Regions from separate parts of the Thauera sp. SWB20 genome, predicted to be linked through region 2. Evidence: riboswitches for the same ligand, from Rfam matches in the RefSeq annotation. Region 2 holds a riboswitch; the other holds the start of a gene.
What was found. Region 2 has a riboswitch for cobalamin ahead of PO78_RS15285 (TonB-dependent receptor domain-containing protein). Riboswitches for the same ligand answer to the same signal wherever they lie in the genome.
Positions count from the first base shown of each region.

Region 1: it holds a riboswitch for cobalamin, as region 2 does, so the genes downstream of both, bluB (5,6-dimethylbenzimidazole synthase) here and PO78_RS15285 (TonB-dependent receptor domain-containing protein) in region 2, are expected to answer to the same signal.

Region 1 covers NZ_JTDM01000019.1:449,220-459,512, reverse strand. Annotated here, with positions in the region: gene PO78_RS23215 (bifunctional metallophosphatase/5'-nucleotidase) at 402-1,709, opposite strand; gene PO78_RS23210 (nitrate- and nitrite sensing domain-containing protein) at 1,878-3,029, opposite strand; gene bluB (5,6-dimethylbenzimidazole synthase) at 3,626-4,435, opposite strand; cobalamin riboswitch at 4,485-4,677, opposite strand; gene PO78_RS13950 (VOC family protein) at 5,079-5,555, shown strand; gene PO78_RS13945 (VPLPA-CTERM sorting domain-containing protein) at 6,281-7,093, shown strand; gene PO78_RS13940 (low molecular weight protein-tyrosine-phosphatase) at 7,239-7,676, shown strand; gene PO78_RS23550 (H-NS histone family protein) at 7,880-8,458, shown strand; gene PO78_RS13930 (bifunctional metallophosphatase/5'-nucleotidase) at 8,937-10,293, shown strand, end outside.
Region 2 covers NZ_JTDM01000020.1:296,934-316,586, reverse strand. Annotated here, with positions in the region: gene PO78_RS15370 (cobalt-precorrin-5B (C(1))-methyltransferase) at 1-243, shown strand, start outside; gene PO78_RS15365 (bifunctional cobalt-precorrin-7 (C(5))-methyltransferase/cobalt-precorrin-6B (C(15))-methyltransferase) at 236-1,552, shown strand; gene cobI (precorrin-2 C(20)-methyltransferase) at 1,549-2,427, shown strand; gene PO78_RS23605 (cobalt-precorrin 5A hydrolase) at 2,439-3,644, shown strand; gene cobJ (precorrin-3B C(17)-methyltransferase) at 3,728-4,714, shown strand; gene PO78_RS15345 (acetyl-CoA hydrolase/transferase family protein) at 4,803-6,101, shown strand; gene PO78_RS15340 (CBS domain-containing protein) at 6,254-6,688, opposite strand; gene asd (archaetidylserine decarboxylase) at 6,875-7,765, opposite strand; gene PO78_RS15330 (LysE/ArgO family amino acid transporter) at 8,116-8,721, opposite strand; gene PO78_RS15325 (LysR family transcriptional regulator ArgP) at 8,900-9,811, shown strand; gene PO78_RS15320 (cobyrinate a,c-diamide synthase) at 10,251-11,564, opposite strand; gene cobA (uroporphyrinogen-III C-methyltransferase) at 11,579-12,427, opposite strand; gene cobO (cob(I)yrinic acid a,c-diamide adenosyltransferase) at 12,430-13,038, opposite strand; gene PO78_RS15305 (hypothetical protein) at 13,035-13,193, opposite strand; gene PO78_RS15300 (helix-turn-helix domain-containing protein) at 13,257-13,496, opposite strand; gene PO78_RS15295 (ABC transporter ATP-binding protein) at 13,605-14,414, opposite strand; gene PO78_RS15290 (FecCD family ABC transporter permease) at 14,411-15,397, opposite strand; gene PO78_RS15285 (TonB-dependent receptor domain-containing protein) at 15,449-17,287, opposite strand; cobalamin riboswitch at 17,423-17,657, opposite strand; gene cobU (bifunctional adenosylcobinamide kinase/adenosylcobinamide-phosphate guanylyltransferase) at 17,751-18,299, shown strand; gene PO78_RS15275 (Uma2 family endonuclease) at 18,335-18,964, shown strand; gene cobT (nicotinate-nucleotide--dimethylbenzimidazole phosphoribosyltransferase) at 18,961-19,653, shown strand, end outside.

The DNA.
Region 1 (10,293 bases), on a different contig from region 2:
AGCCGCGAACAGGGCGGTCGGGCATGTGCCGCCGCTGGTCGCGTGCGGCGCCGCTGCGTTCGCGCCTTGCGGCGCTCCTACATTGGCTCTGCATCCCGCGCGACGGCTTTCCTGTAGGAGCGGCGCAAGCGCGAACAGGGCGGTCACGCATGTGCCGCCGTTGGTCGCGTGCGGCACGGCCGCATTCGCGCCTTGCGGCGCTCCTACATTGGCCGGACCGCCCACGCCATTTCCCGCGCCGGTTCCCATGCAGGAGCGGCGCAAGCCGCGAATAGGGCGGTCACGTACGTGCCGCCGCTGGTCGCGTGCGGCACGGCCGCATTCGCGCCTTGCGGCGCTCCTACATTGGCCGGACCGCCCACGCAATTCCCGGCGCCGGTTCCCATGCAGGGGCGGTGGGCTTACTCGGTGTCGATGAACATCTGGGTGCTGAAATCCGCGGTGGCGGGGCGGGTGAGGGTGGGGGTTTGGCGGGCGTATTGCAGGAAGGCGTCGGCGTAGGCGAGGAAGGTCTCTTCGCGACGATCGGCGCCGAGGGTGCCGAGGGTGGTGTAGCCGTCCTGGCCGGCGGCGATGAAGTCGTTGGTGATCATGCGGTAGGTTGCGGCCTCGTCGAGCGCGACCCACTGGCCCTGGGCGTTGCGGTGCTCGAGCGCGCCGATGCGCTGGCCGAGGGGCTGGCGCAGGTCGACCTGCCAGCGCAGCGCGCCGGCGTAGGGGTAGGAGCCGGTGTTGCCGGCGACCACGCTCTGCATGGCGTCCTCGAGCGTGGCGCGCAGCTCGGCGCCGGTGAGGCTGAGCGCGACGAGCGTGTTCTTGAACGGCAGCACGGTGTAGATGTGGCCGACGGTGACGGGGCCCGCGGCGAGATCGACGCGCACGCCGCCGCCGTTCTGCAGCGAAACATCCGCCCCGCCGAAGCGTTGGCCCTGGCGCAGGAAGGCCTCGGCGACGAGCTGCTGGACGTCGCCGCCATGCGCGATCACGTGCGCATCCTGGTTGCAGCCGTCGAGCTTCGAGCGCGAGGGGTCGCGCCGGGTGCCGGGGACGCGGCGCAGGCAGAGGTTCTGCTGCGCGACGGCGACCGGCTCGGCGCCGAAGGCCTTCACCTGGCTGGCGTAGTCGGCGAGCACCGCGCTGGCGGCCGCATCGGGTTCGGTGACGCGCAGCGCCGGCTGGCTGGCGAGATCGGCGCGGGCGGCGGCGAGGGCGTCGCCGGCGAGCGTGCCCAGCGTGCTGCCGATGAGGATGTGCGGCTGGCCGGCGCAGGACTTGACCTCACCCTGGCCGTCGAAGAGCACGTCGAGTTCGCCGACCACGGCGCTGTATTGCCAGGCCTGGACGACGCAGACCGCGTCGCCGTCCTTGTTGCGCGCGGCGGTGGGGTAGGCGCCGGCGGGCGAGAGGCCGAAGGTCTTCAGGCTGTCGTCGCCGAGCAGGCTGTGCGAGTCGCCGCCGACGATGACGTCGACGCCCGAGAGCTGCGCGGCGATCGCCTGGTCCTGGGCGTAGCCGAGGTGCGAGAGCAGGACGATCTTGTCGATTCCCTGGGCGCGCAGGTGGTCGATCTCGCGCTGGGCGGAGTCCGCCTCGTCGAGCAGCCGGGTGCCGGGGTCGGGGCGCGAGGCGTTCTGCGTCTTGGCGGCGGTGGTGAGGCCGACGATGCCGATGCGCTCGCCGCCGCGCTCGACCACCACCGAGGGGCGCACGCTGTCGCTGCCGAGCGGCGAGCCGGCGCGCGGGCGAGGTTGGCCGAGAGCACCGGGGTGCGGCAGTCGGGGGCGGACCAGAGGTGGTCGATGAAGGTCTGGAGGCCGGCGTCGCCGGAGTCGAGCTCGTGTTGCCGACGGCCATGGCGTCGAAGCAGACGCGGTTCATCAGCGCGGCGTCGGCTTCGCCTTCGCTGAGGGTGTAGTAGAGCGTGCCGGTGATGGCATCGCCGGCGTGCAGCTTGAGGACGTGCTCGTGGCGCGCGCGAGTTCGGCGATCGCCGTCTGCCCCGTCCCAGGCTCGTCCCCCTCGCCAGGCACTCCGGCCAGCTCGTCCGCCCCGCCGGCGAGAAACACCGGGGCGGCGTCCGCCCCCCCTGCCAGCGCGCACATCAGCACCTCGGGATCGTCGGGATCGCGCTGCAGCGCGGCGATCCGCGCCGCACAGGCCGCACGCAATCCCCCGGCAAGCAGGTCCTCGATCACGCGCAGGTGGTCGAGCCGGGCCGAACAGCATGCGAACCAGGGCTCCGCGAGCGCCGACGGCAGCACCCCGCCCTTCCCCGCGGCGAGCAACTTGCGGCGCAGGCGTTCAAATTCGGCGAGCGGCATCGCCTGGCACGCCGCATCCCAGGCGCTGCGCACCTCGGGCGGGCAGAAGGCCGCGAAGCGCGCGAAGCACGCCTCCTGCGTCTCGATCAGATGCAGCAGGTCGGGCTCGGCGGGATGGCGCGCGTTGGCCGCAGCGTTCGCCCTCCCAGCGGCGAAGGCGGCCGCACCGGCCGCACGCTCCTGGCCGGCGAACTCCTTGCCCTGCATCAGGTTGAACAGCGCCACCAGCAGGCGCGAGATGGCTGGATCGGTCGCGATGTCGGCCGCCTCGAAGACCAGCGCCAGCAGCGCGGCGATCGCCTGCGTGAATCGCTGCGTGGCCTCGTGCGGCGTGCAGCGGCCGGCGGCGATCGTCTCGCGCAGCGCGGGCAGCCCGTCGAGGGCGTGCAGCGCGAGCGCGATCCGGGTGAGCAGGCGGGAGCCGCCCGTCGGCGCCGCCCCGCCCCTCGCGTCGAGGACGTCGGCCTGCTCCAGCCAGGTCCGCAGCGCGGCATCGGCCTCGATGCTGGCCGCCACGCACGCCGCGCGATCGCCATCGAAGTGCCTGCCACCCGCGGCGAGGTGAAGATTCGAGCACCCGCGCTCGGCCTGCAGGCGATGCACCAGCTCGCTCACCGCCCGCACCAGCTCGCAGCTGCGCGCCAGTTGCTCGAGCTCGCGCAGCTCACAACGACGCGCAGCGACCAAAAAAGCGAGGATCGATTCCATGCAGGGCTCCGGCAAGAAGGGGGTCTGCGACCGGCGGCCGCACATCCCCCCAAGCAAGACCCGTGCAAGCCCGACGCCTGGGCTCTGCCGTAGGAGCGACGCAAGTCGCGATCACGGCCCTGCCGCCCGCCGCCCGCTGCCGCACGCGGAATCGTGCGATCGCGACTTGCGTCGCTCCCACCAAAACCAGCGCGCCCTTCCAGCGCCGACGCCTGGCGCTGCCGTAGGAGCGACGCAAGTCGCGATCACGGCCCTGCCGCCCGCCACCCGCTGTCGCAGACGGAATCGCGCGATCGCGACTCGCGTCGCTCCTACCAGAACCACCGCTCCCTTCCAGCGCCGCCGCCTGGGCGCTGCCGTAGGAGCGACGCAAGTCGCGATCACGGCCCTGCCGCCCCCGCCACCCGCTGCCGCAGGCGGAATCGTGCGATCGCGACTCGCGTCGCTCCCACCAGAACCAGCGCTCCCTTCCAGCGCCGCCGCCTGGCTCTGCCGTAGGAGCGACGCAAGTCGCGATCACGGCCCTGCCGCCGCCCCGCCACCCGCTGCCGCAGGCGGAATCGTGCGATCGCGACTCGCGTCGCGCCCACAAGGGGCTACGCGGCGCTTCGAGGGCTCGGGCGGAGCTGGCCGATGGCCTCGATCAAGCCCTCGCCCACCGCATCGGGCCCGCGCTGCCAGCCGTCGAAATGCAGCAACTCGGGCAACGGGACGCGCTTCAACCAGCCTGCGGCCTCGAGCTCCGGCTGCGCGTGGAAGTCGCGCACATAGCCGACGCACAGATAGGCGATCGGCACGATCTCGCGCGGGATGCCGAGCGCCTCGCGCAGCGCCTGCTGGTGCAGGATGCTCACCCAGCCCACGCCCAGGTTCTCGGCGCGCGCCGCCAGCCACAGGTTCTGCACCGCACACACCGCGCTGTACACGTCCATCGCGCCGATGTGCGTGCGCCCGATCACCACCGGGCCGTGGCGGCTGCGGTCGCAGGTGATGCAGATATTGACCGGCGACTCGAGGATGCCCTCGAGCTTCAGATTGCGATAGGTCTCGCGCTTGCCCTCGTCGAACATCTGCTCGGCCTCGGCGTGCGCGGCGAGAAAGTCGGCGTGGATCTTCGCGCGCACCTCGCGCGAGCGCACCACGACGAAATCCCACGGCTGCATGAAGCCCACGGAAGGCGCGTGGTGCGCGGCGGTGAGCACGCGCGCGAGCACCTCGTCAGGGATCGGGTCGGGCAGGAACTCGCCACGCACGTCGCGCCGGGTGTGGATGGCGCGATAGACGGCGGCGCGCTCGGCGGCGTCGAACAACGGATTGGCCTGGAAGCGCGCGGCGGCCGGGTCGTGAATCGGTGCGGACGCGTCGGTGCTCGCCGGCGCGCACTGCGCCTGCGTCGGGCTGCTCATGAAGTATTCCCCTTGTCGTCGAGCAGTGGGCAGCCACCGACCAGGCGACTGCGGGATGCACTTCGAGGCCGGTCTTCCGGCTGCGGATCATCTCGTCCGGGCGCCTTCCCGGTCCTCGTGGACCAGTGGCTGGGCGAACCTCGCCCGGACAATCCCCTACACGGCGCTGGGCGCGCGGCGGAATTGCACCGCCTTCCCGATTCTCCCGCGCACGCGCGGGCACCTCGAAGCAGAGAGGGCGCAAGCTTAGCGGCAAAGGCGGCCGCGGGCAAAACAAGGCGGACACCGCCGCGCGGGGTGGGAGGTCGCCCGATCGCGACTTGCGTCGCTCCTACGAAACCGGCGCGCGCATCCTTGCGCCCGGCGCCCGAGGTGGGACGTGGGAGCGACGCAAGTCGCGATTCCCACCCGCGTCGACCTAGAAACGCTCCTCGCAGCCGCCGCGCCCGATCGCGACTTGCGTCGCTCCTACGAAAACCGGCGCGCGCATCCTTGCGCCCGGCGCCCGGAGTGGGACGTGGGAGCGACGCAAGTCGCGATTCCCACGAAACCGGCGCTCGGCCATTGGCCCTCCCGACGCAGCGCCGGCTCGATTCCTCTATAATTATGAATTCTTGACACAACCGCCCACCCAGGAGGCACCATGTCCCAGCGTCCGTTCAAGATCCTCGGCATCCAGCAGATCGCCATCGGCGGTCCGAGCAAGGAGAAGCTCAAGACCCTGTGGGTCGACATGCTCGGCCTGGAGGTCACCGGCAACTTCGTGTCCGAGCGCGAGAACGTCGACGAGGACATCTGCGCGATGGGTTCCGGGCCGTTCAAGGTCGAGGTCGACCTGATGCAGCCGCTCGACCCCGAGAAGAAGCCCGCGGTGCACACCACCCCGCTCAACCACGTCGGCCTGTGGGTGGACGACCTGCCCAAGGCGGTCGAATGGCTCGGCGCCAACGGCGTGCGTTTCGCGCCCGGCGGCATCCGTCGCGGCGCGGCGGGCTATGACATCACCTTCCTGCACCCCAAGGGCAACGACGAATTCCCCATCGGCGGCGAGGGCGTGCTCGTCGAACTTGTCCAGGCCCCGCCCGAGGTCGTCGAAGCCTTCGCCCGCATCGCCAGCTGATCGCCCCCGGCATTTCATGCAGGAGCGACGCAAGTCGCGATTGCAGCGCCGCGGCAGGCGATGCACCTCGGTGGCCGCGGGACGGCCGTGATCGCGACTCGCGTCGCTCCCACAGCGCACCCCGAACGCCCGCAAGCACCGCAACCCCGGCGTTTCACGTAGGAGCGACGCAAGTCGCGATCCAGCGCCGCGGCAGGCGATGCACCTCGGTGGCTGCGGGACGGCCGTGATCGCGACTCGCGTCGCTCCCACAGCGCACCCCGAACGCCCGCAAGCACCGCCACCCCGGCGTTTCACGTAGGAGCGACGCAAGTCGCGATCCAGCGCCGCGGCAGGCAATGCGCCTCGATGGCTGCGGGACGGCCGTGATCGCGACTCGCGTCGCTCCCACAGCGCACCCCGAACGCCCGCAAGCACCGCAACCCCGGCATCTCCTGTAGGAGCGACGCAAGTCGCGATTGCAGCGCCGCGGCAGGCGATGCGCCTCGGTCGCTGCGCGTCGCCGTGGATGCGGCGGCGCAGCACCTGCCCCGAAGTGTCGAATTTTTTTACACCGCCCCCCTCGCGACGTCCTCTCCAGAGCAACAGAACCCTTTAAATCAAGCACTTGCAAAACAGGCACTGATATTGCTTTGTACGTTCCAGCGGTGACCAATCGCCCTGTTTTCAACAACGAAGACGCCGGCCCCCGGGTTGGTACGTCCCAGTTTTAAAGGATTGCGCCAATGAAAAAACTTGCTCTCATCGCAGCGACCGCGTCGCTCGCAGCCGTGTCCACCGGTGCTTCGGCCGCTTATGTCAGCACTGCCAACCTGGGCGGCGACTTCGCCATCACCGGTTTTGCCGACGGCACCCCGGGCACCTACCAGATCGCCCTGACCAACCTCAGCGGCGCCCTTTCGCTGGCCGCCGGCCCGGCGGGCACCTACACCGTCGGCGTCGGCCCCGGCAGCGCCGGCCCGACCGGCACCGCCACCGCCACCTTCTTCGCGGGCCCCGGCGGCACCGTCACGCGCAGCATCAGTTCGAACGTCGGTATCTTCACCGGCAACCTCACCCCGACGGGCCTCACCCCGGGCATCTACAACTTCGCCTTCGGCGCCGGCCCCGCGTTCTCGGTCGGCTTCAACTTCGGCGGCTCGTACGACGGCGCGACCACCTCCGGCGTCCTCGGCCTGCTCAACGGCCTGCTCGGCACCAGCTTCGTCGATCCCACCGGCGCGGGCACCCTGGCGATCACCGGCACCGTCACCAACAACAGCTTCATAATGGACGTCGTCGAAACGGCGACCAACTGGCCCGGTGCCGGCGCGCTGCTCGCTTCGGCCGACTATGGCGTGTTCCTGCAGTCGAACGGCCTTACCGATACGACCGCCAACAGGCTCGCCTATGCGCAGAGCCCGACCTACAACCGCACCGACGGCACCTTCCGCGTCAGCAACGTCGCCGTCACCGCCGTCCCCGAGCCCGCCTCGCTGGCCCTGCTGGGCCTCGGCCTGGCCGGTCTGGGCGCGATGCGTCGCCGCAAGCAGGCCTGATCCTCGGCTGCTGCAGTCCCGCAAACCGGCATCCTCGCGAGGGGGTGCCGGTTTTTGCGTTTACACTCCCGGGCCAGGCCGGTCGCCCGCGATCGCGCTCCACCGCGCCGCGCCCGCCGCACACCCGACGCCCTCGCACACCGCCATGTTCGACAAGATCCTCACCCTCTGCACCGGAAACATCTGCCGCAGCCCGCTCGCCGAGTTCCTGCTGCGCGACCGCCTCGCCGCGCGCGGCCGCGCGGCCACGGTGGCCTCGGCCGGCATCGGCGCCCTCGTCGGCCATCCCGCGGACGAGACCACCCAGCGTGTCGCCCTGCGCCACGGCATCGACCTCTCGCCCCACGTCGCGCGCCAGCTCACCCCCGAGATCACGCGCTGGGCCGACCTCATTCTGGTGATGGAAAAGCACCACCTCGAATACGCCACCCGCCTCGACCCCAGCGCGCGCGGCAAGATCTTCCTGCTCGGGCATTGGGACAAGGCCGAGGTGCCCGACCCCTATCGGCTGGCCGAGGAAAACCACCAGCTCGCCTACGACATCATCGCGCACACCACCGAGCAGTGGATCGGCAAGCTTTGAGCGCGCGAATCGGCGCGCACGCACGGGCGAAAGAAAGGACGCGGCGGGGATTCGGGGCGCCGCTGATCGCGACTTGCGTCGCTCCTACGAAACGCCCACGCTTCCGAAGCCCCCCGTAGGAGCGACGCAAGTCGCGATTGCGGCGTATCCGATCGCGCTGGGCGGAATGGATGCCCCCGGCGTATCCGATCTCTCTAGGTGGAATGGATGCCCCCGACGTCGAATGGATACCGTGGTGCGGCATTCCTGCATGCTTGATCGCGACTTGCGTCGCTCCTGCAAAAACCATCGCACCACTCCGCATGCCCTATCCGTGCCGCTTAATTGCTTCATTCGGCAAGGGCATTCGCAGACCTTGCCAATTAACGCCGGGCACATTAATCCGAAAAAGTTTCTCCAAGGCTTTCAAAAACGTTTTTCATCGGCGTACAATCGGCACGTTTTCATCACCACAAAACATAACGATCATGACCACCTACGCCGAACTGCAGCAAAAAATCGCCGAGCTCCAATCCCAGGCCGAAGAACTGCGCAAGCGCGAACTCGCCGAAATCATCGCCGACGTCAAGCAGAAGATCGCCGCCTATGGCCTCAGCGCCGCCGATCTCGGCCTGCAGGCGGGCCGCGAATCCACCGCCGCCCCGCAAAAGGCCAAGACCGCGCTCAAGGCCAAATACCGCGACCCCGCCACCGGCGAAACCTGGGTCGGCCGCGGCGCCACGCCCAAGTGGATGCGTGCCTACCTCGAAGCCGGCCGCAACAAGGATGAATTCCTGATTTAATCCGTTTCCGCACATCGGCCGGGGCGTCATTTCCCCGGTCAAAAGCCCCGCCCCGATGACGACACACCACAAGGTCAATCATCCGGTCGGGGCTTTCTCTTTCGAGCCGAACAGAACACCGCGGCATCCGGATTGCCGTCAAGCCGGGAGCGGATTGCCCAATCGATGCCGTTACCGAATCACAGGATTTCCCGCACCACCCGCATTGCAACGCCGCTTTCATGGGAGCGACGCGAGTCGCGACCGGGCGATTCCGCAGGCAATGCGCGGCGGCAAGGGCGGCATGGTCGATATCGCGACTTGCGTCGCTCCTACGGGAAATGCCGTGGGCGATCTGGCGATGGCGCACGACCAGCGCGATGGTTTTCGTAGGAGCGACACAAGTCGCGATTGCCCGAACCACCCGGCGGCTTTCATCAGCACTTAACCTCCTTTCGCGATCCTCCGTCCATCCCCGAAACGGACAAGAGGCTCCGCCATGCGTCACCCCGGCATCCCCAAGCTGCTGCTGCTCACCGGCGCGATCATGCTCGCCGGCTGCACCGACACCTCCTCCGGCGAGGCCAAGGCCGACGCCGAGCCGGTGCCCGCAGCGGCGCAGCCCGATGCGCCCAGGCCCGACTACCGCCTGGCCATCCTCCACATCAACGACCACCACTCCAACCTCGACGAATCCGACGCCAGTCTGCGCCTGCGCACCGGCAGCGACGACACGCGCACGAGCGTGACCGTCAAGCTCGGCGGCTTCCCGCGCGTCGCCACGGCGATCGCCGAACTCGCCGCGCGCCACGAGCACGTCCTCAAGCTGCACGCCGGCGATGCCATCACCGGCACGCTCTACTACACCCTCAGCGAAGGCGAAGCCGACGCCGCGCTGATGAACCGCGTCTGCTTCGACGCCATGGCCGTCGGCAACCACGAGCTCGACTCCGGCGACGCCGGCCTCCAGACCTTCATCGACCACCTCTGGTCCGCCCCCGACTGCCGCACCCCGGTGCTCTCGGCCAACCTCGCCCCGCGCGCCGGCTCGCCGCTCGGCAGCGACAGCGTGCGCCCCTCGGTGGTGGTCGAGCGCGGCGGCGAGCGCATCGGCATCGTCGGCCTCACCACCGCCGCCAAGACGCAGAACGCCTCGCGCCCCGACCCCGGCACCCGGCTGCTCGACGAGGCGGACTCCGCCCAGCGCGAGATCGACCACCTGCGCGCCCAGGGAATCGACAAGATCGTCCTGCTCTCGCACCTCGGCTACGCCCAGGACCAGGCGATCGCCGCGCAGCTCTCGGGCGTCGACGTCATCGTCGGCGGCGACTCGCACAGCCTGCTCGGCGACGACAGCCTGAAGACCTTCGGCCTCTCGCCCGCCGGCGCCTACCCCACCGCCGCGCGCAACAAGGACGGCGACGCGGTCTGCGTCGTCCAGGCCTGGCAATACAGCGCCGTGGTCGGCGAACTCGACGTGCTCTTCGACGGCCAGGGTGAGGTCAAGTCCTGCGCCGGCCAGCCGCACATCCTCATCGGCAGCACGCTGGGCACGCTCGCCGGCGACGCCCTCGCCGCCGCCCGCGCCGATCTCGCCAGCCAGCCGGCGCTGCGCGTCACCGAACCCGATGCGGCCGCCAGCGCGGTGCTCGCCGACTACGCCAGCCAGGTGAAGGCCTTCGGCGCCGAGCCGGTCGCCGTCGCGCAGCAGAACCTCTGCCTGCGCCGCGTCCCCGGCACCCGGCGCGACCCCTCGCGCTCGAAGCTCGACGGCTGCAACCAGGATGCGCACGTGATCGCGCATGGCGGCGACGTCCAGCAGCTCGTCGCCGAGGCCTTCCTGCGCCAGGGCCAAC
Region 2 (19,653 bases):
GGCGCGCCGCCCGCGCTCGTGGCCGAGATCCGCGCCGCCGAGACCGCCCGCTTCGCCGCCGAACGCCTGAGCGCGCTCGGCCTGGCCGTGGCCTTCCACCGCGCGCTCGCCGGGCGCGCCATCCGCAGCCTGCGCCAGCGCTACCCCGGCCCGCACCGGCTCACCGTGCTGGCGTGCAACTTCGAGGGCGTGCCGATCGTGAGCGTCGATGAGGCCGACCTGAAGGAGACCACGCATGCCTGAATCCACTGCCCCCGTCTGCAGCATCGTCGGCCTGCTCGACGACGGCTGGGACGGCCTCGGCGCCGCAGCGCGCCGGCGCATCGAAGCCGCCGCCAGCCTCATCGGCGCCGGACGCACGCTGGAACGCATCGCACCGCACGCCCCCAGCGCCCGCCTGCTGAACATGGACGGCGCGCTCACACGCGTGCCGGGCTGGATCGAGGAGGCCGTGCTCGAGGGCGACGCCGCCGTGGTGCTCGCCACCGGCGACCCCTTGTGCCATGGCATCGCCGGCTTCCTGATCGACAAGCTCGGCGCCGCGCGGCTCGAGGTACTGCCCGCAACCTCGACGCTGCAGCTCGCCTTCGCGCGCCTGAAGAGGTCGTGGCAGGAGGCCCGCTTCGTGTCTTGCCACGGCGCCGACGCCGACGAATGGCAGGCCGATCCGCGGCAACCCGGCCCCACGCCGGAGCACGGCCTGTACCGCGTGGTCCGCGCCGTCGCCGAACACCCGCTGGTCGCCTGCTTCACCAGCCCCGCCAACAGCCCCGACCGCATCGCCCGCGCCTTGCTCGCGGCTGGTCATGGCGCGCCGGGCTGCGACGAGGACCTGCGCCTGTCGGTGGTCGCCCGCCTGTGCCTGGACGACGAAGCGGTGTTCGCCGGGCTGAGCCTGCAGGAGGCCGCCAGCCGGCGCTTCCCGGAACCCAACGTCGTGGTGATCGAGCGCACGTGCGTCGGTACCGCGCTGTTCGGCGTCGACGACCTCGACTATGTGCAGCGCACACCCGAGAAGGGCCTGATCACCAAGCTCGAGGCACGCGCGGTCGCGCTGGCCAAGCTCGCGCTGCGCGCCGACAGCCGGGTGTGGGACATCGGCGCCGGTTCCGGCTCGGTCGGACTGGAGGCCAGCCGCATCGCCCGCCACGGCCACGTATGGGCGATCGAGAAGAACCCCGCCGACGCCGCCAATGCACGCACCAATGCCCGTCGGCTGCGCGCCAGCAACTACAGCCTGTTCGAGGGCAAGGCCCCCGCCGGCCTGGATGCCTGGCCCGACCCCGATGCGGTGTTCATCGGCGGCTCGGGCGGCGAACTCGGCGAGCTGATCACCCTCGTCCTGCGGCGGCTCGTTCCCGGCGGCCGGCTGGTGATGAACTTCGTCACCCTCGAGAACCTCGCCACCGCCACCTCCGTGCTGGCCGCGGCCGACACCGCCTGGGAGGTGACGATGCTCTCGGCCGCGCGCAGCCAACCCATCCTCGACATGCATCGGCTCGCCGCGCAGAACCCGGTGTGGATCGTCACCACCCGCAAGGAGGCTCCATGAATCCGCATCCCGCGAACACGGCTCGCTTCGGCCGCCTGATCGGCATCTCGCTCGGCCCCGGCGACCCCGAGCTCGTCACCCGCCGCGGCTGGGCCGCGCTGCAGTCGGACGCACGCTGGGCGTATCCGGTGAAGAAGGCGGAGGAATCCTCCTACGCGCTCGACATCGTCCGCCGCGGCGGTCTGTCCATCCCCGCGGACGCGGTGGAGCTCGTCTTTCCGATGACGCGCGACGCGGTCGCACTCGCCAAGGCCTGGGCGCGCGCCGCGACGCAGGTGGTGGCGCTGCTCGCGGAAGGCCGCGACCTCGCCTTCCTGGTCGAGGGCGACGCCTCCACCTATTCCACCTTCCGCCACCTCGCGCGCACGGTGCGCGAGCTCGCGCCCGAGGTCGAGGTCGACACCATCCCCGGGGTCAGTTCCTTCGCCGCCGCCGCGGCGGTGGCCGACCTGGCGCTGGCCGAAGAGGACGAGACGATGGCGGTGATCCCCGCCGCCTACGGCACCACCGTCATCGACCACCTGCTCGACGAGTTCGACACCCTGGTGCTGATGAAGGTGAAGCCGCTGCTCGACGAGGTGCTCGACCTGCTCGAGCGCCGCGGCCTGCTCGCCACGAGCTGCTTCGTCGAGAAGGTGGGGGCGCCCGCGCAGCGCGTGGTGCACGACCTTGCCAGCCTGCGCGGCGCGCAGGTCAATTACCTCTCCCTGCTGCTGGTGCAGAACCCCAAGCGCGCGCGCGGCGAGCTGCGCCGCGGCTGCCGCAAGCGCGCCGCGCAAGTGGAACCGCAAGCCACCGCGCAGGCCCCCTCCCCGGACACCGGAGGCGCCGCCGCGCACCCTGGCGAGTCCCCCGCGGCCACGGCCCTTTCCTGAGGTTCCGCCCGATGCCTTCGCAGCCCCTCCAGCCTCTGCCCTTCCCCTGCACCCGCATCGCCGTGGTGTCGATCACCCGCCACGGCATCGCGCTCGCCGGTCGCGTCATCGCCGCCTTGCCCGGCGCCACGCTGTTCGCACCGCGGAAGTTCGCCGCCGAGGCCGCCGCAGCCGCACCCGGCGCCTTCGCCTGCTACGAGGGCAAGGTGGGCGACCAGGTGCCGGCGCTGTTCGCCGGCTTCGACGGCATCGTCGCCATCGTGTCGCTCGGCGCGGTGGTGCGCCTGATCGCGCCGCATCTCGGCAACAAGGAGACCGACCCCGGCGTGGTGGTGCTCGACGAGGCCGGGCGCTGGGCGATCCCGGTGCTGTCCGGCCACCTCGGCGGCGCCAACGCCATCGCCGCCGCGCTGCAGCAGGCGGTGGGCGCCACGCCGGTGCTGACCACCGCATCGGACGCGCGCGCGACGCTGGCGGTGGACCTGCTCGGCCGCGAGCTCGGCTGGACCTTCGAAGCCAGCCACGACGAGATCGTGCGCGCCAGCGCCGCGGTGGTGAACGACGAGCCGGTGGCGCTGGTGCAGGAGACCGGCAGCACCGACTGGTGGTCGCGCCACGCCAACGGCCGCAGCGGCCCGCTGCCGGCGAACATCCGGCGCTTCGCGCGCCTGGAAGACGTCGAGCCCGAACACTTCGGCGCCGTGCTGTGGATCAGCGACCGCCCTCTGCCCACCGGCTACGCTGCACGCCTCGCCGGCAAGCGGGTGATCTACCGCCCCATCGCTGCGGCGAAGAAGCTCGCGCTCGGCCTCGGCTGCGACCGCGGCACGCCGGCGGCGACCATCACGCGTGCGATCGACGCGGCGCTCGCCCGCATCGGTGCGTCGCGCATCGACGTCGCCGCCGTGGCCAGCATCACGCTGAAGGCCGACGAAGCCGGCCTGCTGGAGGCGGCCACGGCCGCCGGCTGGACGCTGCGGTTCTACCCACCGGCCGTGCTCGCCGCGGTCGACGTGCCCAACCCGTCGGAGACGGTGCGCCGATACACCGGCACGCCCTCGGTCTCCGAGGCCGCAGCCTTGCTCGCCGCCGGCACCGCACTCGCCACCGACCCGGGCGCGCTGCGCGTCGAAAAGCACAAGCTGCGCGGCCCGGACGGCCGCAACGCCACCGTCTCCATCGCCCGCCTTCCCGCCTCCTCGCCCGCCCCGAACTGACGACCACCCCGAGCACCCGGCACCACCGCCGGGGCTCGACGCGCGCCCTCGCGGGCCGCGTTTCGCACCGGAGTCCCTCCCGCATGAACGCCCCCGAAACCATCGTCCCTCCCGGAACGTCCGCCCCCGCCGGCAAGATCATGCTCGTCGGCCTCGGCCCGGGCGCGCACGCCCACCTCACGGAGCGCGCGCGCGCCGCGATCGCCGAGGCCGACACGATCATCGGCTACGTCACCTACATCCGCCTCGTGGCCGACCTGCTCGAGGGCAAGGAGGTCATCCGCAAGTCGATGACCGAGGAGCTCGACCGCGCCATCGAGGCGCTCGAGCGCGCCCGCCAGGGCCGCAAGGTGGCGCTCGTCTCCTCGGGCGACGCCGGGGTGTACGGCATGGCGGGCCCGACCTTCGAGGTGCTCTTCCAGGCCGGGTGGACACCGCCGAGCGGAAAGCCCGGCGACATCGAGGTCGAGATCGTGCCCGGCGCCTCGGCCCTCAACACCTGCGCCGCGCTCGTCGGCGCGCCGCTGACGCACGATTTCTGCGCGATCTCGCTGTCCGACCTGCTCACGCCCTGGCCGGCCATCGCACGCCGGCTCGACGCCGCCGCCTATGCCGACTTCGTGGTCGCGCTCTACAACCCCAAGAGCGGCCGCCGCACCGGGCAGATCGTCGAGGCGCAGCGCATCTTCCTGCGCCATCGCGACCCGGCCACGCCGGTGGCGATCGTCAAGTCCGCCTACCGGCCCAGGCAGCGCATCGAGTTCAGCACCCTCGAGCGCATGGCCGAGGCCGACATCGGCATGCTGACCACGGTGCTGATCGGCAACTCCAACACCTTCGTGCGCGACGGGTTGATGGTGACCCCGCGCGGCTACGCCAACAAGTACGCGGTCGACGGCAGCGAGCGCGCGACCCGCGCGGGCGAACAGGCCGGGCGCTCACTGTCGAGCGGGCTCGACGGCTGGCTGGCGACGATCCGCGCCAGCGGGCGCAACGCCCGGGAGCTGGCCGCCGAATACCGCCTGCCCGAGGACTACATCCGCGCCGCCCTCGCCCACCCACCTGCTTGAGCGCGCACCCTTTACCATACGACTCCGTATGGAATACCCGTATAATCGGCTTCCTTCGACGCCAGACCACACGCCCGGGAGAACCGCGATGTCCAAGCTGCAGGCCCTCTACGACAGCAAGCGCATGACCGCCTCCGACGCCGCCGGCCAGGTCCGCGACGGCGACACCGTGGTCGTGCCCACCGGCGTGGGCGAGCCGCCGGCGCTGCTGCACGCCCTGTCCGCGCGCCGTCACGCGCTGCGCGACGTCGCGGTGAGCCAGATCCTGCCGCTGCGCAAGTTCGCCTATCTCGACCCGGAAACGCGCGCGAACGTGCGCCACGACGCCTACTTCTTCGGCGGTGCGAACCGCGCGGGCGGCCAGGCCGGCTGGGTGGACTACGTGCCGGCCTACTTCTCCGAGCTGCCGATGCTGATCGAGCGCGGCCTGTCACCGGCGGACGTGGTGGTGTCGCTGGCCTCGCCGATGGACGAGCACGGCTACTTCAGCCTCTCGCTCGCGCCCGACTACACCATGGCGGCGATCCGGCGCGCGCGCGTCGTGCTGCTCGAGGTGAATCCGAACGTGCCCTTCGCCAACGGCGACTGCCTGGTGCACATCTCCCGGGTCGCCGGCCTGGTGGAGAGCGACGACGAACTCTTCGAGGTCGGCCTGCCCGAGATCGGCCCGGTGCAGCAGGCGATCGGCAAGTACGTCGCCGAGCTCATCGACGACGGCTCCACACTGCAGATCGGCTACGGCGGCATCCCCGACGCGGTGGTGGTGCAGTTGCAGCACAAGCGCGAGCTCGGCATCCACACCGAGATGCTCGGCGACGGAATCCTGTCGCTGATCGAGTCCGGCGCGGTCACCAACCGCAAGAAGACCTTCATGCCGGGCCGCACGATCGCCACCTTCGCGCTCGGCTCGCGGCGCCTGTATCGCACCATGCACCGCAATCGGGGCATCGAGATGCACCCGGTGGAGTTCACCAACGACCCCTACCTGGCCGCACGCAACGACAAGCTGTGCGCGATCAACGCCACCATGCAGATCGACCTGATCGGCCAGTGCGGCTCGGAGAGCCTGGGCCACCTGCCCTACTCGGGCACCGGCGGCCAGGCGGATTTCGTGCGCGCGGCCAACCGCTCGAAGGACGGCAAGGCCTTCATCGTGCTGCCGTCAACGGCAAAGAAGGGCACGGTGTCGCGCATCGCGCCGGTGCTGTCGCCGGGCACCCACGTCACCACCAGCAAGAACGACATCAACTACGTGGTCACCGAGTACGGCGTGGCGCAGCTGCGCGGCAAGACCGCGAAACAGCGCGCCGAGGCGCTGATCGGCATCGCGCACCCGGACTTCCGTGGCGAACTGCGCGATGCGGCGCGGAAGATGAACCTGCTTTGAGGGGGAGGCTGCGGGCAGGCGCGATAGGCGGTCCGGCAAGGCGATGCGCGTGGGTGGATCTCGACCGCTGCATTCGCGCCTTGCGGCGCTCCTACAAGAGCCGCCGCGTTTCCGGCCCCCTGTAGGAGCGGCGCAAGCCGCGAACACGGCGCCTACAGGATGACCGTGATCTCCTCGCGCCGCACCAGCTCGGCGCCGAAGGTGAGCGCATCGAGCTGAAGCGCATCGCGCGCGGTGACGACACCGAGCGGGCGGCGGTTGGCGTCGACGATCGGCACGTGGCGCACGCCGTTCTCGTACATCAGGTGCAGGGCGTGACCAAAGGGGCGGTCCTCGGTCAGCGTCACCGGGTTGTGCGTCATCACCGCACCCACCGGCGTGGTGTCGGCGTCCAGGCCGGCGGCCAGCACGCCGAAGGCGGCATCGCGCTCGGTGAAGATGCCGGTGAGCACGCCGTGCTCGGTGACCAGGGCGGCGCTGCGCTGCAGGGCGTTCATCTGGCGGACCACCTCGCGCACCGGGGTGTCGGCCGACACGCCGACGAAGGGACGATCGGAAAGGATCTGATGGATCGGACGGCTGGGCATGATCTGTCTCCTGATGCTCGTTGTTGGACGGCACCCCATCCCTAGCTTCAATCGTGCCAGCTTCGGAGGTCGGCGCCGGGCGTTCCGGACGGAACGCCAAGCCGCTGTTCTAGCATGGGATTCTTTCAGCATCGTGACCGCAGGATGACGCCAGGGAATGCCCGCCGGAGCCATTCCTGGACACCATCACGGTGCATCGGCGAGTGCTGGCGCACCATCGGAGGGCGCGCCCGACTTCGCACGCGCCATCGGCTCGCCCATCCGCACCGGGCCGCCCGGCGCCCAGTCGGAGCCGAAGCGCAGCACGTCCTGCGGGAACAGCATCACCACCGTCGAGCCGAGCAGGAAGCGGCCCATCTCGGCGCCCTTCTCCAGCACCACCTCGCCCTCTGCATAGCCGCGCTTGACGATGTCCGGCCGGCGCGGCGGATTGACCACGCCGTGCCACACGGTGGCCATGCTGCCCACGATGGTCGCGCCCACCAGCACCATCACGAAGGGGCCGAATTCGCCCTCGAACACGCACACCACGCGCTCGTTGCGCGCGAACAGACCGGGCACGCCGCGCGCGGTGGCGGGATTCACCGAGAACAGTTCGCCTGGCACGTGGATCATCTGCGTCAGCCGCCCGGCGCAGGGCATGTGGATGCGGTGGTAGTCGCGCGGCGACAGGTAGATCGTGGCGAAGTCGCCGTTCTCGAAGCGCGCGGCGAGCGCCCGGTCGCCGCCCACGAGCGCCGTGGTGGAATAGAAGTGGCCCTTGGCCTGGAAGACCTGGTCGAACTCGATCGGCCCGAACTGACTGATCGCCCCGTCGACCGGGCAGACGAAGTCCGCATCGGCGATCGGCCGCACGCCTTCGCGCAGCGGGCGGGTGAAGAACTGGTTGAAGCTCGCGTAGCTCGCCGGATCGGCGTTCGCGGCCTCGGCCATATTCACCCCGTAGCGCTTCGCGAACCAGCGGATCACCGCGGTCGTCGCCTTGCCCCCCTCCAGGCCGGCGAGCTTTCCGGCAAGCTGGGTGAGCAGGCGCTTGGGCAGGGCGTACTGGAGGGCGACGGCGAGGCGTTCGGACACGGCGGAGATCCTGATCGGTGCGCGCGAGATGCGCGAGGGCATCGATTATAGCGGGCCGGGTTCACACGCTCCGCCCCCCGAACGATCCGTTTCAGGACGAAACCGACGCGTGGAATGCGCGCTGCGGTCGACCGGGCGCTGTGTTCGCGCCTTGGGGCGCTCCTACAGGGTCCCGAAACGCGGTCGCTTCCGTAGGAGCACCGCAAGGCGCGAAGGCGGCGAGGAAGATGGCGGCGCGCTCCGGCTACCCGAGCGCCGTCTTCGCGGCTTGCGCCGCTCCTACAGGGGGTCCCGAAGCGCAGTCGCTTCCGTAGGAGCACCGCAAGGCGCGAATGGGCGCTCACGCCCGCTCACCCCAGCAGCAGCGAGCCCGCGATCGCCCACAGCATCAGCGCCACCAGCGCATCGAGCACACGCCACGCCACCGGCTTGGCGAACAGCGGCGCGAGCAGGCGGGCGCCGTAGCCGAGCAGCAGGAACCACACGATCGAGGCGCTGATCGCGCCGACGGCGAAGAGCGGGCGCAGGTCCTCGGCCTGCTGGCTGCCGATCGAACCGAGCAGCACCACGGTGTCGAGATAGGCATGCGGGTTGAGCAGGCTGAAGCCGGCGGCCGCGAGCAGGGCCTGGCCGCGCGACATGCGCTTGTGCTCGGCCAGGTCCAGCGCGCGCCCACCGCGCAGCGCGGAGCGTAGCGCGCGCGCGCCGTACCAGGCGAGGAAGGCCGCCCCACCGTAGCGCGCCACCGTCATCAGGTCGGGGTTGGCGACGAACAGGCTGCCCACGCCGGCGATACCCAGGCCGATCAACAGAATGTCGCACGCCGCCGACACGCCGATCGTCAGCAGCACGTGCTCGCCGCGCAGGCCCTGGCGCAGCACGTGCGCGTTCTGCGCCCCGATCGCCATGATCAGGCCGAGGGTGAGGAGAAAACCGTTGAGGTAGACGTTGCTCATGATGCGTTCCGTTGTCGTCTCGTGTTGCCGTGGCCGCAGCCCTGTTCGCGACTGCGGGCGCTCCGGCAAGAACCGGCATGAGGCGGACCTGCAGAAGCGCCGGGAGGCGCGAATATAGGCGCCAGGCAGGCTTTTATTAAGTAGGATCGATTTATTTCGTTTTCGAGCAATAACGCTAATGATCGATCATCGCTTGCTGGCCTTCGAGGCGGTGCTGCAGGAGGGCGGATTCGAGCGCGCGGCGCGCCGGCTGGCGCTGACCCAGTCCGCGGTGTCGCAGCGGGTCAAGCTGCTCGAGGCCGAACTCGGCCAGGTTCTGCTGGTGCGCAGCAAGCCGGTGCGGCCCACGCCGGCCGGGCGCAGGCTGCTGCCCTACCTTGCACAGCTGCGCCTGATGGAGGCGGAGGCGCGACGCGCGCTGTCGCCACGCCAGGTGGACGGGCCGCTGCGTCTCGCAGTGGGCGTCAACGCCGATTCGCTCGCCACCTGGTTCATCGGCGCGGTCGCCGAGGTGGTCCGCGACGAGGGCATCGTGCTCGACTGCGTGGTCGACGACCAGGACCACACCCACGCGCTGCTCGCCGACGGCGAGGTGCTGGGTTGCGTGTCCACCCGCGCCGATCCGATGCGCGGCTGCGCCGCCGTACGCCTCGGGGCCATGCCCTATCTGTGCGCCGGCTCGCCCGACTTCCGCGCGCGCTGGTTCCCGCAGGGTCTCACCCCGGCGGCGCTGGCGCGCGCGCCGGCGATCGTCTTCGGCCACCACGACGACATGCACGAGGCCTTCCTGCTGCGCCACTTCGGGCTGGATTCGCGGCGCTATCCACACCACGTCGTGCCCTCGTCCGAGGGCTTCATGGCCTTCGCGCTCGCCGGCCTGGGCTATGGATTCGTCCCCGAGATCCAGGCACGTGCGCACCTTGCGCGCGGCGAGCTGGTCGACCTGGCACCCGAGCGCGAAGAGGTGGTCCTGTACTGGCACCACTGGCAGGTACAGTCTCCGGTGATGGCGAGGCTTGCGCAGGCGATCGGAGATGCTGCAGGGCGGGCACTCGGGGGTGAGCGGCGCGATCCAGCCGGGCCGGGCTGAAGGCCTAATGAGACCGATGCCTCCCGTGGGAGCGACGCCAGTCACGATTGCGGTGGCGAGGCGAACGCGGCGCGGACCGACGCGCCGATCGCGACTCGCGTCGCTCCTACGGCCCCTGATGCGCCGCGATGCCTCCCGTGGGCGCGACGCCAGTCGCGATTGCGGTGGCGAGGCGAGCGCGGCGCGGACCGACGCGCCGATCGCGACTCGCGTCGCTCCTACGGCCCCCGATGCGCCGCGATGTCTCCCGTGGGAGCGACGCCAGTCGCGATTGCGGTGGCGAGATGAGCGCGGCGCGAACCGACGCGCCGATCGCGACTCGCGTCGCTCCTACGGCCCCTCGATGCGCCGCGATGTCTCCCGTGGGAGCGACGCCAGTCGCGATCGGCGACACATCGGGTCGAGGCGCAATTTCGCCACGGACCCGATGGCAGACGGGTCATCCTCCGCCGAACAGCCCCGCCACCGCCACCGGATTCGACGGGAACCAGAAATGCACGTACGAGGCGGTGATCGGGCCGCGACGGTAGATCGCCTCGCCCTCGCCGCCGTCGGGGCGGCACGCGCGCAGCCAGGGCTCCAGCGGGGTCTCCGTGCGCGAATAATGAAAGGTGTGGCCGGTGAGCCGACCGCCGGGCAGATCGACTTCCTGCATGCCGAGCGCGGCGAGCCTTTTCTGCATCACCGCCCGGCCGGGCAGCAGGCCGGCGAACCCGTGCTCCACCCCAACCTTGTCGACGATGGCATCGAGCAGGCTCATCAGGCCTCCGCACTCGGCGAGCACCGGCTTGCCGGCGGCCACATGCGCTCGCAGCCCGACCCACAACCCGGCGTTGGCGGCCAGCGCGGCGCCGTGCAGCTCGGGGTAGCCGCCCGGCAGCCAGACGGCGTCGCACTGTGCCGGCAAGCCCTCGCCGGCGAGCGGCGAGAAGAAGGCGAGCTCCGCACCCAGCGCGCGCAGGGTGTCGACATTGGCCGGGTAGAGGAAGCCGTAAGCGGCGTCGTGCGCGATCGCGATCCGCTTGCCGGCGAGCAGTGGCGGAATCTCCGCCACTGCCACGACGGGAAACGCCACCGTCGGCGGCAGCTCCGCGGCGCCGGTGCGCTCGAGATGATCGGCGAGGCGGTCGAGACGCGCACCGAGGTCGTCGATCTCCGCCGCCTGCAGCAGACCGAGATGACGCTCGGGCAGCGCCGCATCCACATCGCGCATCACCGCACCGAACCAGCGCATGCCCACCGGCAGCGACTCGCGCAGCATGTCGGCGTGGCGCGCGCTGCCAACGTGGTTGGCGAGCACCCCGGCAAAGGGCAACCCGGGCTGGTAATGCGCCAACCCGTAAGCCACCGCGCCGAAGGTCTGCGCCATCGCGCGTGCGTCGATCACCGCCATCACCGGGATGCCGAAGCGGCGTGCGATGTCGGCGCCCGAGGGCGCGCCGTCGTAGAGGCCCATCACACCTTCGACCAGGATCAGGTCGGCCTCGCGCGCCGCGGCGTGCAGCCGCCTGGCGATGTCCGCCTCGCCGCACATCCCCAGGTCGACGTTATGCACCGGCGCGCCGCTCGCCACCGCGTGGATCTGCGGGTCGAGGAAGTCCGGCCCGCACTTGAACACCCGCACCCGCCGTCCCAGCCGCGTGTGCAGGCGCGCGAGCGCCGCGGTGACGGTGGTCTTGCCCTGGCCGGAGGCGGGTGCGGCGACGAAGAGTGCCGGGCACGAGGCCGCACCCGGGTCGACCGTTTCCGGCATCGCGTCCGCCACGCTCACTCGCCACCCTTTCCGTGCACCACCGCACAGCCGGCGTGCGGCAGCGGCGAGGCCTTGGGCTGCTCCTGCGGCTCGAACCAGGCCAGCCTGGGGTACAGGCCGACGACGCTGCCGACAACGGTCAGCGAGGGGGGACGCACGCCTTCGTCCAGCACGCGCTGCGCCAGGGTGGCGAGGTCGGCCACCACCACGCGCTGCGCATGGGTGGTGCCGCGCTCGATCACCCCCGCAGGCGTGGTCGGCGGCAGGCCGTGGGCGACGAGCTGGGCGCAGATGTCGGCCAGGCGCGAGATGCCCATGTAGATCACCACCGTCTGATGCGGACGTGCCAGCATCGGCCAGTCGAGGTCGACCTTGCCTTCCTTGAGGAAGCCGGTGGCGAACACCACCGACTGCGCGTGCTCGCGATGAGTGAGCGGGATCCCCGCGTAGGCGGAGACACCCGCCGCCGCGGTCACGCCCGGCACCACCTCGACGTGGATGCCGGCCTCGACCAGCAGCTCCATCTCCTCGCCGCCACGGCCGAAGATGAAGGGGTCGCCGCCCTTGAGCCGCACCACGCGCTTGTTCCGCCGCGCCAGCTCGAGCAGCAGCTGGTTGATCTCGTCCTGCGGCAGCGAGTGGTCGGCCGCCTTCTTGCCGACGTAGATGCGCTCGGCCTCGACCGGCGCCAGATCCAGGATGGGCGGCGCGACGAGGTTGTCGTAGACGATGACGTCCGCGCCCGCCACCAGGCGCGCGCCGCGCAGCGTGAACAGCTCCGGGTCGCCCGGGCCGGCGCCCACCAGATAGACCCAGCCCGGCAGCGGGCCGGGACGATGAACCGCGAGATCGGGAACTGCCATTCTTACCACTCCATGCCGGGCATCGCCTTCACCCCCGCGGCGAAGGCGTGCTTGACCGGCGTCATGTCGGTGACGGTGTCGGCAGCCTCGACCAGCGCGGGCGGCGCCCCGCGGCCGGTGACCACCACATGCTGCATCGGCGGCCGGGCGCGCAGGTCGGCGAGCACCCGCTCCACGTCGAGATACTGGTACTTGAGCGCGATATTGAGCTCGTCCAGCACCACGAGGCCGACTTCGGGATTCTGAAGCATTTCGCGTGCCAGCGCCCAGGCGGCTTCGGCCGACGCGACGTCGCGGGCACGATCCTGGGTCTCCCAGGTGAAGCCCTCGCCCATCACGTGCCAGCGCACGCCGGGCTGGGTACGGAAGAAGGCCTCCTCGCCGGTGTCCGAGCGCCCCTTGATGAACTGCACCACGCCGACCTGCATGCCGTGCCCGAGCGCGCGCGCCACTAGGCCGAAGCCCGCGCTCGACTTGCCCTTGCCATTGCCGGTGTTGACCAGCAGCACGCCGCGCTCGGCCTGCGCGGCGGCGATCTTTTCATCGACGACGTCCTTCTTGCGTGCCATGCGGGCGTTGTGGCGGGTGTCGCGGTCGGGGGTCTGGGTCATGTCGGGCCTGTCGTCCTGTTTTCGTTGTGAAGTCGGCGCGCGCTGGCACGCATGCCAGCGGCGATCGTGGTGAAGACATCCTCGGGGAAGGCTGCCGTCAGCCCGGCCGCAAGCCCGTCGAGCTGCGCCAGCACCGCCTCGACGACATCCTCCATGTCGGTCCCGAGGCCGCACTTGTGCGCCATCGCGTTGAAGTGCCTGCGTGCGGCGGCCCGCGGCTACCATTCACGCTCCACCTCGGCGGGCTTGCGGTCGCCGAGGGTCAGCTCGAGCCCGAGCACGCCAGCGAGCGCAAGCAGGCGGTCGAAGGTGAGGCGCTCGGGGCGCGTCTCGAGTTCGGAGAGCCGGTTCTGACTGATGCCGAGCCGGGCCGCGACCTCGGCCTGCGACAAGCCGAGCGCCTTGCGCCGGCCGACGAGCAGCTCGGCGGCCTGTTCCGGAGAGTAAAGCCTGGGCATGGTGTCGTATCGATGATCCCGATAAATCCAGGATATCGCCTTTCTCGATAAACGCAAGAAATCGCCAATGCCGATATCGAGCCCGGCACGCGCTCCGGACACGCCCGCTCAGTCCGGCAGGAACACCACCCTCCCCTCATGCTCGATCCGGCGCAGCGGGTGGCCGAAGGCCTGGCCGAGCAGGTCGGCGCGCAGCACGGCGTCGCGGTCGCCGGCGATCACGCCGCCACGGCCGTCGAGCAGGATGATGTGGTCGGCGTAGCGTGCGGCGAGGTTGATGTCGTGCAGCACCAGCACGCTCCCGCGCGCGGTACCCTGCTCGCGCAGCAGGCGCTGGAAGAGCTCGAGCGCGGCGATCTGGTGGTGCAGGTCGAGGTGGTTGAGCGGCTCGTCGAGCAGGAACAGGCGCGGCGCCTGCGCGAGCAGGGTGGCGATGCCCACGCGCTGGCGCTCGCCGCCCGAAAGCGTCTGCACGTCGCGCTGCTCGAAGCCGGCCAGCCCGACCGACTCCAGCGCCGCGCGCGCGATCGCCACGTCCTGCGGCCCCTCCCAGCCCCAACGCCCCAGGTGCGGGTGGCGGCCGACCAGCACGGTCTCGAGCACGCTCGCCGCGAAGGGGTCGGGCTGCTGCTGCGCGAGCAGGCCGCGGAACCGCGCCGCCTCCAGCGCCGGCCAGGCCGCATAGGGCAGGCCGCCGATGCGCACCTCGCCCACCGTGGGCTCGCGCAGTCCGGCCAGGGTGTGCAACAGCGTGGTCTTGCCCGCGCCGTTGGGGCCGAGCAGCACCAGGCACTCGCCCGCCGCCAGGCTCAGGCTGAACTCGCAGCACAGCCAGCGCTCGCCCACCTCGAGCGCGAGGCGCTCGGCCTCGAGCAAGGGGGCGTCATCCACGGGCAAGGCGCGGCGGGCGGCGTTCATGGCGTGCCGCGCGGGTTGCGCGAGAGCAGGAAGAGGAAGACCGGCACGCCGATCAGCGCGGTGAGCACGCCCACCGGCAGCTGCTGCGGCGCCATCACGGTGCGCGCCGCGGTGTCGGCCAGGGTCAGCAGGGTGCCGCCGGCGAGCGCCGCCGCGGGGATCAGCACGCGCTGGTCGTTGCCCAGCGCCAGCCGCACCAGGTGCGGCACCACCAGGCCGACGAAGCCCACCGAGCCCACGAGCGTGACCGCGGTGGCGGTGAGCAGCGAGGCGAGCACATAGAGCGCGACGCGCAGGTGGCCGACGCGCACGCCCAGCGCGCGCGCGCTGAGCTCGCCACGCGCGAGCACGTTGAGGTCGCGCGCGTAGGGCATCACCGCGACCAGCGCCAGCGCCAGCACCGCCAGCGCCGGCCACGGCCGCGCCGCCGCGCTGGCGTCGCCCATCATCCAGAACAGCATCGACATCACCCGCGTGTCGGGCGCGAGCGCCAGCATCAGCGACACCGCCGCGCCGCAGCCGGCGGCGACGATGACGCCGGTGAGCAGCAGGCGCGTCTGCGTCCAGCTGCCGTCGCCATGGGCGAGCCCGAAGACGAGCAGCATCGCCGCCAGCGCCCCGGCGAAGGCCGACACATCCACCCAGAACAGCGCCGCCCCGAGCATCATCGCCCCCAGCGCCCCCACCGCCGCCCCGCCCGAGATGCCCAGGATGTAGGGGTCGGCGAGCGGGTTGCGCAGCAGCACCTGCATCAGCGCACCCGCGGTGGCGAGCAGGCCGCCGCAGGCGAAGGCGGCGAGGGCGCGGGGGAGGCGAAGTTCGCGGATGACGGTCGCCCCCATGCCCTCCGCGCCGGCCAGCGCGGCGAAGACATCGGTCGCCGCGACCGGCAGGTCGCCGGCGACCAGCGCCCACAGCAAGGCCATGGCCGCCGCGGACAGCAGTACCGCAGCGATCGCCAGCGGCGCCCGCCTGCGGCGCATGGCCGGACTCAAGCGCGACTCCCCACGCAGGGCGACGGCGGGCATCGCCGGTCAGTGCATCGCGTAGCGCAGCGCGACGAAGGCACTCCTGCCCTGTGTTGCGAACCCCTTCGCAAGCTCATGGTCCTTGTCGAGTAGATTGTTGGCACGAACTTCGACGCTCCAGTCGCGCGCCACGGCGTAGTGCGCGTAGGCATCGACCAGACCGTAGCCGCCGAGGCGATTGGACACCGCGTTCGGCACCTGATCATAGCGCCGCCCCTTGCCGTTCCACTCCACACCCCAGGTCCACGCGCCCACCGCACGCTCCAGCGCGAGCGCCCCGCCGACGCGCGCGCGGCGGCCGAGCTGATCGCCGGTCTCGTCATCCTCCGCGTCGAGCAGGTCGACGCTGGCGCGCAGCCGGTAGTCGCCCAGGGTCGCGGACAGCGCCGCCTCGATCCCCTGGATGTCGGCCCTGCCCACATTGGAGGCGATGCCGGTGCTCCAGTCGATGAGGTTCTTGATGCGGTTGTTGAAATAGGTCAGGTCGACACCGACCCCGTTGCGCTCCCAGGCCACGCCCAGCTCGCGGTTGAGCGCCTCCTCGGGCTCCAGGTCCGGATTGCCGCCGAAGCAGCCCCAGGCACCGTAGCACTCCACCGGGAAGTACAGATCGTTGAAGGTCGGCGCCTTGAACGCCGTGCCGATGCTGGCATGGGCGCGCCACTCGGGCGCAAGCCGATAGCCGTAGGCCGCGGCGCCGGTGGTCTTGCCACCGAACTGCGAGTTGCGGTCGTGGCGCGCATTGAGCTGGACGTTGTGGCGGTCGAATTCACCACCCCAGCCGAGCAGGAAGGCGTTGATGTGGCGACGCGTCTTCTCGAAGTCGGAGGTGGTCTTCACGCGCTGCTGCAGAAACTCGTACGCCGCCATCAGCGAGCCGCCACCTACGGCGACGTCGTGCTGCCAGCTCAACTGGCGCTGCGTGGTATCGAAGCGGGAACGCGTGCTCGCGTTCGACTGGTTGTCGAGGGCATCCACCCCGTGACCGAAGCGCAGGGTGCTGGCCCAGTCGGCGGAATGCTGCTTGCGCAGATACGCGCCGAAGGTCTCGGCACGCTTGTCGAGGTAGGAGTCGAAAGGCTGTGCCGCGTCGTACCAGTTGCGCATGTCGGAATACAGCAGGTTGGCGCCGAGCTCGTCATTGCCGCCCAGGTCCAGCACCAGCGACGCGCCCAGATAATCCTCGCGGAAGCCGTCGTCGTCGGCATCCGCGGCGGTCGCCGAATTCGGCCTTGCGTTGAAGCCGTCGCTGCGCTCGTGACCGGCGGTCAGGCTGTAGCGCAGACGCTCGTTTCCACCCGCGAGCGTGGCGCTCGCCTCGCGCGCGCCGTCCGTGCCGGCCCCGACGCGCACGGAGGGCTGGAAGCCCTCGCGCCCCTTGCGGGTGAACACCTGGATCACGCCACCGAGCGCATCCGCGCCGTACAGCGCACTTCCGGGGCCGCGCAGGATCTCGATACGCTCGATGAGTTCGAGCGGGATCGTCTCCAGCACCGGAGAGCCGCTGGTGGCGGAGCCCATGCGCACCCCATCGACCAGCACCAGCGTGTGTCCGGAGTTCGCCCCGCGGATGAAGATGCTGCCGCTCGAACCAGGACCGCCATTGCGTGCCATCTGCACGCCCGGCCGCGAGGAGAGCAGGCCCAGCAGGCTCGAATGCCCCGCGCGGGCGATTTCGTCGCGCTCGATGACATCCACGCTGGCCAGGGCCGCATCGGCACTGATCGGCTGGCGAGTGGCGGTCACGACGACGTGGCCGAGCTGGGCATCGGCCGCATGAGCGGCCGGTGCGAGGAAACAGGCGAGCGCGCATGCCGAGGCGAGCGCGGAAACACGGATCTTCATTCGTTTGAACTCCCTTCGCCACACCGTGCGTCCCCGCACGCCATGGCAACCTCACATGGACGCACCGCGAGCCAGGTAGAACCGAAGAGAGCAGGAGAACCCACCGCGCCCGTCGCCGCCACCCCGCGGCACATCCGCCAATCCGCGTTCCGGCCGGTCTCCGGGCTCGTGCGCTGTGCCGGCGGGGCCGGACGGGTGGGTCGCCTTCCCGGGCATGGATGCCCAGTGGCTGCATGACGCACCTTGCGCGCACTTACCGTTGCGGGGGCAGCACAGGCATTGCGGCCTCGTTTGCGAGGGGCCGCGCACCTGTTTCCCGTTTAACCCGGGGCGAGAAACGCCCGTGGGCACCGATAACGCGTTGCCCCTTCCGGGGCAGTGGGGGCGGATGATACCGTACGGCCCGGTATCGTGCACTGCAAAAAAACGACGACGAATCCTCCATGCAGGACCCGCAAAGACCATGACCTGCGAACTCATCCTCGGCGGCGCCCGCTCCGGCAAGAGCCGCGAAGCCGAACGGCGTGCTGTCGAAACCGGCCTGGCGGTGACGGTGATCGCCACCGCCGAGGCCCTCGACGAGGAGATGGCGGCGCGCATCCGCCGTCACCAGGCCGACCGGCCGGCGGGCTGGCGCACGGTCGAGGCGCCGCTGGCGCTCGCCGATACATTGCGACGCGAGGCCGCGGCCGAGCGCTGCCTGATCGTCGACTGCCTCACGCTGTGGCTCTCCAACCTGCTCGCCGACGCCCACACCCTTCCCGCAGGCGCCACGGCCGAAGACCTGCCGCGCTTCCGCCACGAGCGCGACGCGCTGCTCGCCGTGCTGCCGACGCTGCCCGGCCGCATCGTCCTCGTCGCCAACGAGGTGGGGCTCGGTCTGGTGCCGGAGACGCCGCTCGGACGGCTGTTCCGCGACGAGGCCGGACGGCTCAACCAGATGGTGGCGAGCGCATGCCGCCGGGTTGTCTTCGTCGCCGCCGGCCTGCCGCTGGTGCTGAAGGAAGGCTAAACTTCGGGGCGAAGCACACTTTCCGGGAGAGGGCTGTGGGGCTGCCTGCACAGAAGCACAAGATGACGCTGGAAGACTTCCTGGCCTGGGAGGCGGAGCAGCCCGAGCGCTGGGAGTTCTTCAACGGCGAGGCCTTCATGATGGCGGGGGGGTCGGACGTGCATAACGTCGTGACCGGAAACATGTACATGGCTTTGCGGATCGGGCTGCAGCACACGCGCTGCAACGTCTTCATGTCCGACGTCCGTCTGCGCCTGGCCGAATCGGACGACCTCTTCTACCCCGACGTCTTCGTCACCTGCACCGACGCCGACCGCGCCCGCCGCCAGGTCAAGGAAGACCCTATCCTCATCGCCGAGGTGCTGTCGCCCTCGACCGAGGCCTATGACCGCGGCGACAAGTTCGCCGCCTATCGCCGCTTTGCGGGGCTGAAAACCGTGCTCTTCCTGTCGCAGGACCGTGCCCACGTCGAGTGCTTCACCCGCGGCGAGGACGGGCGCTGGGTGCTGAGCGAGGCGAGCGGAGAAACGGCCCGCCTCGCCCTGCCCGCCTTCGACTTCGAGCTCGCGCTCGCCGACCTCTATCGCGACCTGCCGGACGCGGACGCCTCCGACCCGGCGCCCATCCCCCCTCCCTCCACACCACCCCCGCCACCTGCCGCATGAAGCCCTACGCCATCGCCTCGCCCGACCCGCTGCTCTCCGCCGCGATCCAGCACAAGATCGACCGCAAGACCAAGCCGCGCGGCGCGCTCGGCCGCCTGGAGGGGCTCGCGCACCAGATCGCGCTGCTGCAGCAGACCCTGGAACCCGAACTGCGCCAGCCGCACATCGTCGTCTTCGCCGGCGACCACGGCGCGGCGCGTGCCGGCGTGTCCGCCTACCCGCAGGACGTGACCTGGCAGATGGTGGAGAACTTCCTCGCCGGCGGCGCGGCGATCAACGTATTCACCCGCCAGCTCGGGCTGGATCTCACCGTGGTCGATGCCGGCGTCAACCACGACTTCGGCAAGCGCCCGGGGCTGATCGACGCCAAGATCGCGCCCGGCACGGCCAACTACATCGAAGAGCCGGCCATGAGCGCCGCGCAGCGCGACGCAGCGCTCGAGCGCGGGCGCGGCGTCGCCCATGCGCTCGCCGACAACGGCTGCAACTGCATCGGCCTGGGCGAGATGGGTATCGGCAACACCGCGTCGGCCTCGCTGCTCACCCACTGTCTGGTGGGCGCCGAGCACGACGCCGAGCTCTATACCGTCACCGGCCGCGGCACCGGCCTGGACGACCCCGGCCTGTTCCGCAAGCGCAGCATGCTCGCCCAGGCGCTGCAGCGCGGTGGTCGACCACACGACCCGCTG